3 regions of the Streptomyces sp. JH002 genome follow, and region 2 is predicted to be linked to each of the others. Evidence: riboswitches for the same ligand, from Rfam matches in the RefSeq annotation. Region 2 holds a riboswitch; each other region holds the start of a gene.
The links. A riboswitch is a leader RNA that binds a small molecule or an ion and turns the genes downstream of it on or off. The one in region 2 is predicted to bind S-adenosylmethionine.
Positions count from the first base shown of each region.

Region 1: another riboswitch for S-adenosylmethionine. It lies ahead of H7827_RS13965 (peroxidase-related enzyme); the one in region 2 lies ahead of H7827_RS20610 (aminotransferase class V-fold PLP-dependent enzyme).
Region 3: another riboswitch for S-adenosylmethionine. It lies ahead of thrC (threonine synthase); the one in region 2 lies ahead of H7827_RS20610 (aminotransferase class V-fold PLP-dependent enzyme).

Region 1 is NZ_CP087989.1:3,079,960-3,083,223, forward strand. Features, by position in the region: gene H7827_RS13955 (type ISP restriction/modification enzyme) at 1-251, opposite strand, end outside; gene H7827_RS13960 (peptidase inhibitor family I36 protein) at 802-1,179, shown strand; SAM riboswitch class IV at 1,374-1,483, shown strand; gene H7827_RS13965 (peroxidase-related enzyme) at 1,520-2,740, shown strand; gene H7827_RS13970 (ABC transporter substrate-binding protein) at 2,768-3,264, shown strand, end outside.
Region 2 is NZ_CP087989.1:4,504,118-4,507,381, reverse strand. Features, by position in the region: gene H7827_RS20620 (ABC transporter substrate-binding protein) at 1-852, opposite strand, end outside; gene H7827_RS20615 (putative leader peptide) at 1,131-1,211, opposite strand; SAM riboswitch class IV at 1,328-1,446, shown strand; gene H7827_RS20610 (aminotransferase class V-fold PLP-dependent enzyme) at 1,544-2,872, shown strand; gene H7827_RS20605 (Fpg/Nei family DNA glycosylase) at 2,851-3,264, opposite strand, start outside.
Region 3 is NZ_CP087989.1:2,711,996-2,715,259, reverse strand. Features, by position in the region: gene H7827_RS12195 (alpha,alpha-trehalose-phosphate synthase (UDP-forming)) at 1-252, opposite strand, end outside; gene H7827_RS12190 (glucosyl-3-phosphoglycerate synthase) at 387-1,355, opposite strand; SAM riboswitch class I at 1,602-1,740, shown strand; gene thrC (threonine synthase) at 1,757-3,055, shown strand; gene H7827_RS12180 (MoaD/ThiS family protein) at 3,052-3,264, shown strand, end outside.

The sequences.
Region 1 (3,264 bases), 1.4 Mb from region 2:
TCGATGTAGCCGGTGAGTGCACCTGCCGCACGGATGACGTAGTCGAGTCGTACGCCCAACTCCGGGACGGGGTGCTCGTCGTGCCAGGTGACCTCGTTCTGTTGATGGTGGGCCCCCACGGCCTGCAGCAGGCCCTCCAAAGGACCCCGGATCGAGGCCTCGCGGTCGAAACCGTCGGACAGTTTCCGTTGCGATTCCCGGCCGAAATCAGCGACTGCGGCGAGCAACCAGGCATGCGTCGAACCGGACATCTTCCCCCCAGACATCACCGGTGACTCTGCAGATCAGGCTAGCTACTGCGCGCATTGGTGTGAAGAGAGCGTGAGCGGCTGCCGTGTTCAGTCGGTTGCCGCTCGTCGTCATCCGCTCCGGACAGTACGGCGAGGGCGGCTCGCATCTCGGCTTCCGCGCGGTCCCGGCGAAGCTCTCTGCGGATGCCGACGACGGCGTTCTTCGGTGTGTTCGGCATCCGCGCGCACCGTCCGGCAGTGGGCAGCGTAGAGGGGGTCCGGCGCAAGGGGCAGCGCTCGGGAGGGCGTGGTGGTGACCGGGGCGGGGGTGAGGTGTGGGGCGTTCGGTCGGGGTGTCTCGCGGGCGTCATCCCGGCGCCGGGCCGGTCACTCGTTCAGGGGGATCCGGTCCCGGCGCCGGCCTTGCAACTCGACTGATTCCAGCGTGAGTTGAGGAGCGGTTCGATGGTCGTGCGGTCGTAGGTGCTCTGGTCCGGGCAACCGTGGCGCTCCTAGCATTCTTCCGCACACATCGTGCGATGACAGGCACACAAGGCATAGGGGATGTCAGGTGGAAAACCGGAAGATTGCCTCACGTCTGGCGAGCATCGGGGCGGCGCTGACCTTCGCGGTGGCGACCGCGGGGCTGGCGGCGGTGCCGGCGGCGGCTGATTCCAGTCAGTGCTCTGCCGGGAACTTCTGCGTGTGGGAGCACTCCAGCTACACCGGCAAGTTCCTGCAGTCCAAGAGCTCCGTGTCCAACGTCGGCAACGACTTCAACGACAAGATGACCTCCTACTGGAACCGCACCGACAAGACGGTCGCCGTCTACCAGCACGACAAGTACACCGGCTGCATGTTCTCCGTCGGCCCGGGCAAGTCCGAGGCGGCGGTGGCCTCCCACTTCAACGACAAGATGACCTCCTTCAAGGTCGGCTCCTCCTGTTGATCTCCCCCTGAGCACGCGGGCCCCGGGTCGCCGATCCGGGGCCCGTCCCCACGTGCGCACCCGTGTGCGTGTCTCACATGACGGACAGGGTGCCCTTGCGAGAACTGGGCTGCCCCTCCGCGTGAGACGCCTTGGTCTCATATGGCGGACAGTGGGTGTTTCGCGCGGAGTCGGTGGTGCTAGGTTGCTGATCAGGTCAAGAGCGCCAGCGCCAAGTCCCGGCTCGCTGGCCGGCAACCCTCCTGCACGGCGGGGTGCCCCCGGGACCGACGACCGGGCTGCGGTGATGCGGCAAGCGTGCTCCTCGTGAGACCTCGTTCTCGTCCTCGACGATTTCGACATGTTTGCCCGTGCCTCGGCCGACCACGCGACCGAGCACCACGAGGCGGAACTCATGAGCACCACCCCCGACGACATCGCCCGACTGGCCGGGCTCGACGAGCGGATCGCGGCAGCCAGGGCTACCAAACCGCTGGTCGCGCAGCGCGCCCAGGAAGCCTCGGACGCGCTGTTCGGCGGCGAGGCGGCGGTGAGCGTACCGGTACGCCGGGGGCTGGCCGCCCTGGCCGCGCGCCGGCACGGCGTCGACGCGCTCGTCCGGGACCACGTACGGCTCGGGGCGGACACCGCGTTGCTCGGCGACGAACTGCCCGAGGACCCCGCGCTGCGCGCCGCCGCCGCCCACGTCGACCTCATCTCCGTCTCCCCCGCCCTGGCCACCCGCGCGGACCTCGACCTGCTGACCGAAGCCGGCTGGACGCCCGACGACATCGTCGTCATCTCGCAGGTCGCCGCGTTCACCGCCTTCCAGGCGCGCGCCATCCAGGGACTGCGGCTGCTCCAGGGGCAGGACCCCGAGCCGGCCGACACGCCGCGCCGCCCCACGCCCGGGCGGGGCCGCACCAAGAGCACCGCGCGGGTGGCGTCCAACGGACGCGAGCGCCCCATCGTGTACACCCGCGAGCTGCTGTCCTGGACTGCCTGGGTGCCCCCCGTGCCCACCGACGAACTCACGCCCGAGCAGGAGGACTCCTTCCGGGGCAAGACCAACGGCGAGTACTTCCGGCTGCTGGCCCGGCTGCCCCGGGTGCTGGCCGCCCGCACCTCCCTGGACGCCGCGATCTTCGCCACCCGCGAAGGGCTGCCCCGCGCCGAACGCGAACTGGCCGCCGCCGCGACCAGCAAGGTGACCGACTGCGTCTACTGCGCCTCCGTGCACGCCCGCAAGTCCGCCCAGATGTCGAAGCGGCCCGAGGACGTGGACCGGCTGCTCGGCGTCTCCCTCCAGCGGGACGCCGACTGGCTTCCGGCCGCCACCGCTCCGCTCGCCGCCGGGCAGGACGCGCGGTGGGCCGCCGTCATCGAGTTCGCCGCCGCGCTGGCCACCACGCCGGTCAGCGCCACCACCGCCCACGTGGACCGGCTGCGCGCCGAAGGACTGGCGGACACCGAGCTGACCGACCTGGTCGCCGCCACCGCGTTCTTCGGCTGGGCGAACCGGCTGATGCTCAGCCTCGGCGACCCGTACTGGCCGGACGCCGCGCCCACCCCCACCCGCTGACCCACCCGCAGAACGGAACCCCTCATCATGAGCCAACGGCTTTCCCGCACCGCCGCCCTCGCCGCCGTCACCGGTGTCGTGCTGTCCCTGGGCGCGTGCGGCACCGTGGTCAAGGAGACGGACGACAGCAGCGGTGACGGCGGCGGTGACCGGACGCTCACGGTCGTCGACGACGCCGGACGCACCGTCGAACTCGACGGTCCCGCCGAGCGCGCCGTCGTCCTCAACAGCTACGGCAACGAGTTCGCCCAGGCCATCGGCGCCGGCGACCGGGTCGTCGGCTACGACCGGGTCTCCGCCGCCCGGCTGCCCTACCTGGGCATATCCGACGACGAGGTGGTCAGCGAGGACCTCCAGGAGATCAACTACGAGTCGGTCGCCGAACTCGACCCCGATGTCCTCATCATCCCGCGCAACGGCGCCTGGCAGGAGGCCGCCCGGCAGCTGGAGCCCTTCGGCATCCCCGTCGTGGTCGCCACCGCCTGGGACTTCGACGTCTTCCACGAGACCGTGGAACTGCTGGG
Region 2 (3,264 bases):
GAGGTCGATCTGGTCGCTGGTGATGGAGCCGTAGCGGACGCCGCCCTCGGGGACGACCTCCAGGACGATCTTGTCGACGTAGGCGGCGCCCTGGTTGGCGGCGATCGGGGAGGCCCAGGCGTAGTCCTCGCGCTTGAGCAGTTCGACGGACTTCTCCGGGGTGAAGGAGCCGAGGGTGAACGGCCCGGAGGCGGCGAAGTCGCCCAGGCACAGGTCGGCGGGGTCGTTGCCGAGGGAGGCCGGGGAGAGCTGGACGAACGAGGCGGTGGCGGTGGCCTGGAGGAACTGGGCGTTGGGGCCGTCGAAGTCGACGCGCACGGTGTACTCGTCGAGGACGGTCGAACCCTGGTAGCCGGCGATGAAGCTGCTGCCCTGGGGGGCGCGGGCGCCGAGGTCGACGACGGCGTCGAAGTTGGCCTTGACGGCCTCGGCGTCGAAGGGCTCGCCGTCGGAGAAGGTGACGTCCTCGCGCAGGTGGAAGGTGAAGGCACTCACGTCATCGCTGATCTCCCAGGAGGTGGCGAGCCAGGGCTTGATCTCCTTGGTCTGCGGGTCCTGTTCGGTGAGCTGGTCGCCGAGCTGACGGCCGACGTTGCGGGAGGTGAGCTGCGGGCGCTGGCGCGGGTCGACGCAGTCGATGGTGTTGGCGAAGGCGTACTTCAGGGTGCCGCCGGCCACGGGGTCGCCGGAGGCGCCGGCGCTGCCCGAACCGTCGCCCGGGCCACCGCCGTTGGTGGTGCCGTCGGTGCCGCAGGCGGTGAGGGCGACGGCGATCGCGGCGATCAGCGCGGTGGCGTGGGCGGAGCGGGACATGCGGCGGCTGAGCCGTCTGGGCGTGGGCGAGGTGGCCACGGCGGAGGGTCCTTTCAGGACGAATCACCCGGCCGGCGGCGCGCGGAGGCGCACGGCAGGACGGACCGGGGTGAGGAAGGTGAGGAACGTCAGAAACGTCAGGTAAGTGAGTGGAAGAAGCCAGGGGCGGAGAGCGGCGCCGCGCGGCACGACCGTGCGGAGCGGAGCGGGACAGGGCACGGCAACGCAGTGCACATCCCGCGAGGAAGTCCCGGCGCGCGAGGGGCGGTTACGGGCGCGGCCGACGGCCGGCGCTCACCGCCGCGCGGTGGGAGGAATCAGCAGCCCGCACAGGACGCCGACGTGACGCGGAGCAGGTCCACGTGTCGGCGCGACGTCAAAAGCGGCAGGGCTGGCATGCGGTAAATATCAGCCAACCCTCGGTGAGCTGTCAAGGCGGCGGCCATGTGCCGTGGGTCTCGCGATATGGACACAAGGTGTTCATCACCGATCGGCATGACATAGTCTGCGATCAGGTCACGAGTGACAGCGATCAAGGCCCCGGCCCGCTGTCCGGCAACCCTCCAACCGTCGGCGGGGTGCCCCGGGTGATGACCGGGCCGCAGGCAGCGAGGTCTGTGGCAAGCACGGTTCTTGAGGGAGTTCTTCCATGAGCACGCGAATGCGTTAGGGCGCACGCCCCCGACCCAGCCTGCCTCTGTCTGCCTTCAGCCTTTCCCGGAGCTTTGTCATGCCCACTGCGCCGATCGCCCCTGCCCCGAACACCGCCGGCTGTTCCCTCCCGCGCCCCCTCCCCGTCCTCGGCGACGAGGTCCGTGCCCCGCTCGCGGACGGCGGGGACATCGGCTACGCCGCCCTCGACTACGCCGCCAGCGCCCCCGCCCTGCGCGCGGTGTGGGACGAGGTCGCCGCGTACGCCCCGTACTACGGCAGCGTCCACCGCGGCGCCGGCTACCTCTCCCAGCTGTCGACCGACCTGTACGAGGAGAGCCGGGCGACAGTGGCCGCGTTCCTCGGCTGCCGCCCCGACGACCAGCTGATCTTCACCCGCTCCACCACCGACTCACTGAACCTGCTGGCCGGCGCCCTGCCCACCGGCACCCAGGTGTTCGTCTACGAGACCGAACACCACGCCGCGCTGCTGCCCTGGGCGCACCACGGCCACCCCGTGACGTACCTCCCGGCGCCGCGCACCCCGGGGCAGGCCGTCGCCACCCTGGTCAACGCGCTCGCCGACGCCGCCCCCGGGCCCAAGCTGCTGTGCGTCACCGGCGCCTCCAACGTCACCGGTGAACTGTGGCCGATCGCCGAACTCGCCACCGTCGCCCGCCGCTCCGGCGCCCGCACCGTCCTGGACGCCGCCCAGCTCGCCCCGCACCGCCCCGTCGACATCACCGCGCTCGGCATCGACTGGGTCGCCTTCTCCGGGCACAAGCTGTACGCGCCGTTCGGCTCCGGCGTCCTGGCCGGACGCGCCGACTGGCTGAGCAACGCCGCGCCGTACCTCGCCGGCGGCGGCGCCAGTCACACCGTCACCGCGCGGGACGGCGCGGTCGACGTCGTGTGGAACAACAACATCTCCCGGCACGAGGCCGGTTCGCCCAATGTGATCGGCGCGTTCGCCATCGCGGCGGCCTGCCGGGCGCTGACCGACGCCGGGTTCGAGCAACTGGTGGCGCGCGAGGAGGAGTTGCTGGCCGTGCTGCGCTCCGGACTGGCCACCGTTCCCGGGGTGCGGCAGCTGGCGCTGTTCGGCCCGGACGCGCCCCGGGTGGCCGTGCTGTCCTTCGTCGTGGACGGCTGGTCCAGCGAGGAGTTCGCCAAGGCGCTCTCCGAGCGGTACGGGATCGGCGTACGCGACGGGCTGTTCTGCGCGCACCCGCTGGTCCGTGCGCTGCTGGGCCCGGAGGGCGACGGCGCGCGGGCGGCCGGCTGCGACGGGCCGCTGAAGGCCATCCGGGTCAGCTTCGGAGTGGGCACCCCCGCCGAACACGTGGAGCGCGTGGTGCGCGCGGTGCGCGAACTGGTCGCCGAGGGTCAGCCGGTGGCGGCGGGCTGACCGCGCCCGGCGGCCCGGGCCGGCTGGCACACCGGGCACCAGAACAGGTTGCGGGCCGCGATCTCGGCACGCCGGACCGGCGTCCCGCACACCAGGCAGGGCAGCGTGGCGCGCCGGTAGACGTACACCTCTCCCCCGTGGCCGTCCACGCGCGGCGCCCGGCCCATGGCCCGGGGGGTGTGCTCCGGCCGCACCGTGTCGATGCGGTTGTTGCGCACCCCCTCGCGCATGAGCGGGATGAGGTCCTGCCACATCGCGTCCCACTCCGCGCGCTCCAGAGCCAGGCCCGGCAGATAGGGGTCGATCCCGTGCCGGAAGAGGATCTCGGCCCGGTAGACGTTGCCGACACCGGCGATGATCCGCTGATCCATCAGCAGTTCGGCGATCGTCGT
Region 3 (3,264 bases), 1.8 Mb from region 2:
GGACTGGCCTCCGGTGTCGGCCGTCTCCAGGGTGCCGGTGCCCGCGCGGGCGGCGGCCTCGCGGTCGCCGGGGCCCAGCGCCGCGCACACCCAGGTGCCGGCCGCCGAGCCCAGGGCGGAAAGGCCGGAGACCATCCCGCCGCCGCCGCGCCGGGCGGTGAGCGTGCCGTCGTCCGCGAGCGTGTAGCTGACGGGGCCGCGATTGGACGCGACCAGGACCGGAGGAGCCTCGGAGACCTCTGCAACGCCCATGTCCCGACCCTAGCCACCCGTGGCCGGGTACAAACGTGCGTCCGGTCACCCTGGCGTGTCCCGTCCCCGCCTCCCGGGTGCCGCACCCCGGTGAGGGGGTGCGGCACGGGCCGGGGCCGGCCGGAAAGCTCGGGCTACGCCGCCTGGCGGGCGGCGTACTCGGGGATGGTGGACATCGGGGGGCGTTCCTCGGTGTGGATGGTGTGGGTCAGCGGTGAGAAGCCGCCCTCCGCCAGCCGTTCGAACTGCATCATGCCCTGCTGCACGGGAACGGGTCCGTTGCCCGGCAGCCGGCTCTGCGCGGTGCGCATGATCGCGGCCGCCATCCGGCCCAGGGCCTGGCCGTCCTGGTGACGGTGCTTGCGCACCCCGACATCCACCTGGCCGACCGCGTCCAGTCCGGCCAGGTGCAGGGTGTCGACGAGCAGGCCGAGTTCGACGCCGTACCCGACGGGGAAGGGCAGTTGCTCCAGCAGGGAGCGCCGCGCCGCGTACTCGCCGCCCAGCGGCTGGACGACACCGGCCAGTTGCGGCCAGTGCAGGTTGAGCAGCGGGCGGGCCACCAGCTCGGTGACCCGGCCGCCCTGGTGGGCGCCGGAGGGGGCGTCGCCCAGCGGGCGGTCGTACATGGCCTTGACCAGGTGCACATCGGGCTCGGTGAGCAGTGGCCCGAGGATGCCGGAGACGAAGCAGGAGTCGAACTCCCGCAGGTCGGCGTCGACATAACAGATGATCTCGCCGCTGGTGGCCATGAGGGAGCGCCACAGCACCTCCCCCTTGCCGGGGACGGTGGGCATTCTGGGCAGGATCTCGTCGCGGTGGACGACCTTGGCGCCCGCCGCGGCGGCGACCTCTCCGGTGCGGTCGGTGGATCCGGAGTCCACCACCATCAGCTCGTCGATCAGGGGCACGGTTTCCATCAGGTCGCGGCGCAGCGCTTCCACGATGGTGCCGACGGTCGCTTCCTCGTTCAGCGCGGGAAGCACGACACTGACGCTGCCCGCCGGGCCGGCCGCGGCTTTCGCGTCCAGCAACCGTCGCAGCGAGCGGTCAGCGGCAGTCCAGGACCGGCGGCTCAGCCACTCCTCAGCCTCTTCCAGCACGAATGTCGCTCCTGTTCGCTTCGACCATATAAGTCGGGTAGGTCAGGTAAGTCTTGTCTGTGGGATCTGTCAGCAATGGGCGGTTATGGCCCTCATCGGTGGTGCCCAGTTCGGGCGGGAATATGTCTGTCTCCTGTTCGTCTCGCGGATCGGACGGCACGAGCCATTGTCCGGGGCGTCCGTTACAGTCTCGGGCAGTGCAGGTGTCCTCCGCATATCGGAGACGCTGCGCGGTCAACTGAATACAGCTCATCCAGAGGGGCAGAGGGAACGGCCCGTTGAAGCCCCGGCAACCCTTCCGCCGGTCTCGTGACGATGCGAGGCTCCCGGTGGGGAAGGTGCCAATTCCGTCCTGTGGCGAAATCCGTCACGGGGAAGATGAGGAGAAGGGCCTCGTACCCATGCCTGTGCTCACCTCGCACACCTCCACCACGCCCCCCGGCGGCTCCGCCGTCGATCTCGGGCCCGCCGTCGCGCTCTCCTGTCGGGAGTGCGGGGAGCGTTTCCCTCTCAGCCCGATCTTCGCCTGCGAGGCATGTTTCGGTCCTCTCGAAATCGCGTACGATCTGCCCACCGGTGACCCCGAAGCGCTACGGGCCGCCATCGAGGCCGGACCGCACAGCATCTGGCGCTACGCCCCGCTGCTGCCGGTGCCGGCCGATGTCGCCTCCAAGCCCAATCTGAACCCCGGCGACACCCCCCTGGTCAAGGCCGACCGGCTGGCCGCCGCGCTGGGTCACGGCGGCGAGCTGTACGTGAAGGACGACTCGGGCAATCCCACCCACTCCTTCAAGGACCGGGTGGTCGCCAACGCCGTGGAGGCGGCCCGCGCCTTCGGCTTCACCACGCTGTCCTGCTCCTCCACCGGCAACCTGGCGGGCGCGGTCGGCGCCGCGGCGGCCAGGGCCGGATTCCGCTCCTGCGTGTTCATCCCGCACGACCTCGAGCAGGGCAAGATCGTGATGGCCGCCGTCTACGGCGGCGAGCTGGTGGGCATCGAGGGCACCTACGACGACGTGAACCGTTTCTGCAGCGAGCTGATCGGCGACCCCGCCGGTGAGGGCTGGGGATTCGTCAACGTCAATCTGCGCCCCTACTACGGCGAGGGCTCCAAGACCCTGGCCTTCGAGATCGCCGAACAGCTGGGCTGGCGCATCCCCGACCAGCTGGTGATCCCGATCGCCTCCGGATCCCAGCTCACCAAGATCGACAAGGGGCTCAAGGAGCTGATCGCGACCGGTCTGGTCGAGGACCGGCCCTACAAGATCTTCGGTGCCCAGGCCGAGGGCTGCTCGCCGGTCTCCCAGGCGTTCAAGGCTGGGCACGACGTGGTGCGGCCGGTGAAGCCGGACACCATCGCCAAGTCCCTGGCGATCGGCAATCCGGCCGACGGCCCCTACGTCCTGGACATCGCCCGCCGCACCGGTGGCGCGGTCGAGGACGTGAACGACGCGCAGATCGTGGACGCCATCAAGCTGCTCGCCCGCACCGAGGGCATTTTCGCCGAAACGGCGGGCGGGGTGACGGTGGGCGTCACCCGCAAGCTGATCGAGACCGGGCAGCTGGACCCGGAACTGACGACGGTCGTACTGAATACCGGCGACGGCCTGAAGACCCTGGACGCGGTGGCGGCGACCACCGGTCCCACCGCCATCATCCGTCCGAATCTGGACGCTTTCCGAGAGGCCGGCCTCGCATGAGTGTGACTGTCCGAATCCCGACCATCCTGCGCACCTACACCGGCGGACGTTCCGAGGTGACCGCCGACGGCGGAACGCTGCGCGACGTCCTCGCCGACCTGGAGAAGAACCACCAGGGAATCGCCGCCCGGGTGCTCGACGACCAGGGCAAGCTGCGCCGTTTCGTGAATGTCTACGTCAATGACGACGACGTGCGCTTCGCCGAGGGC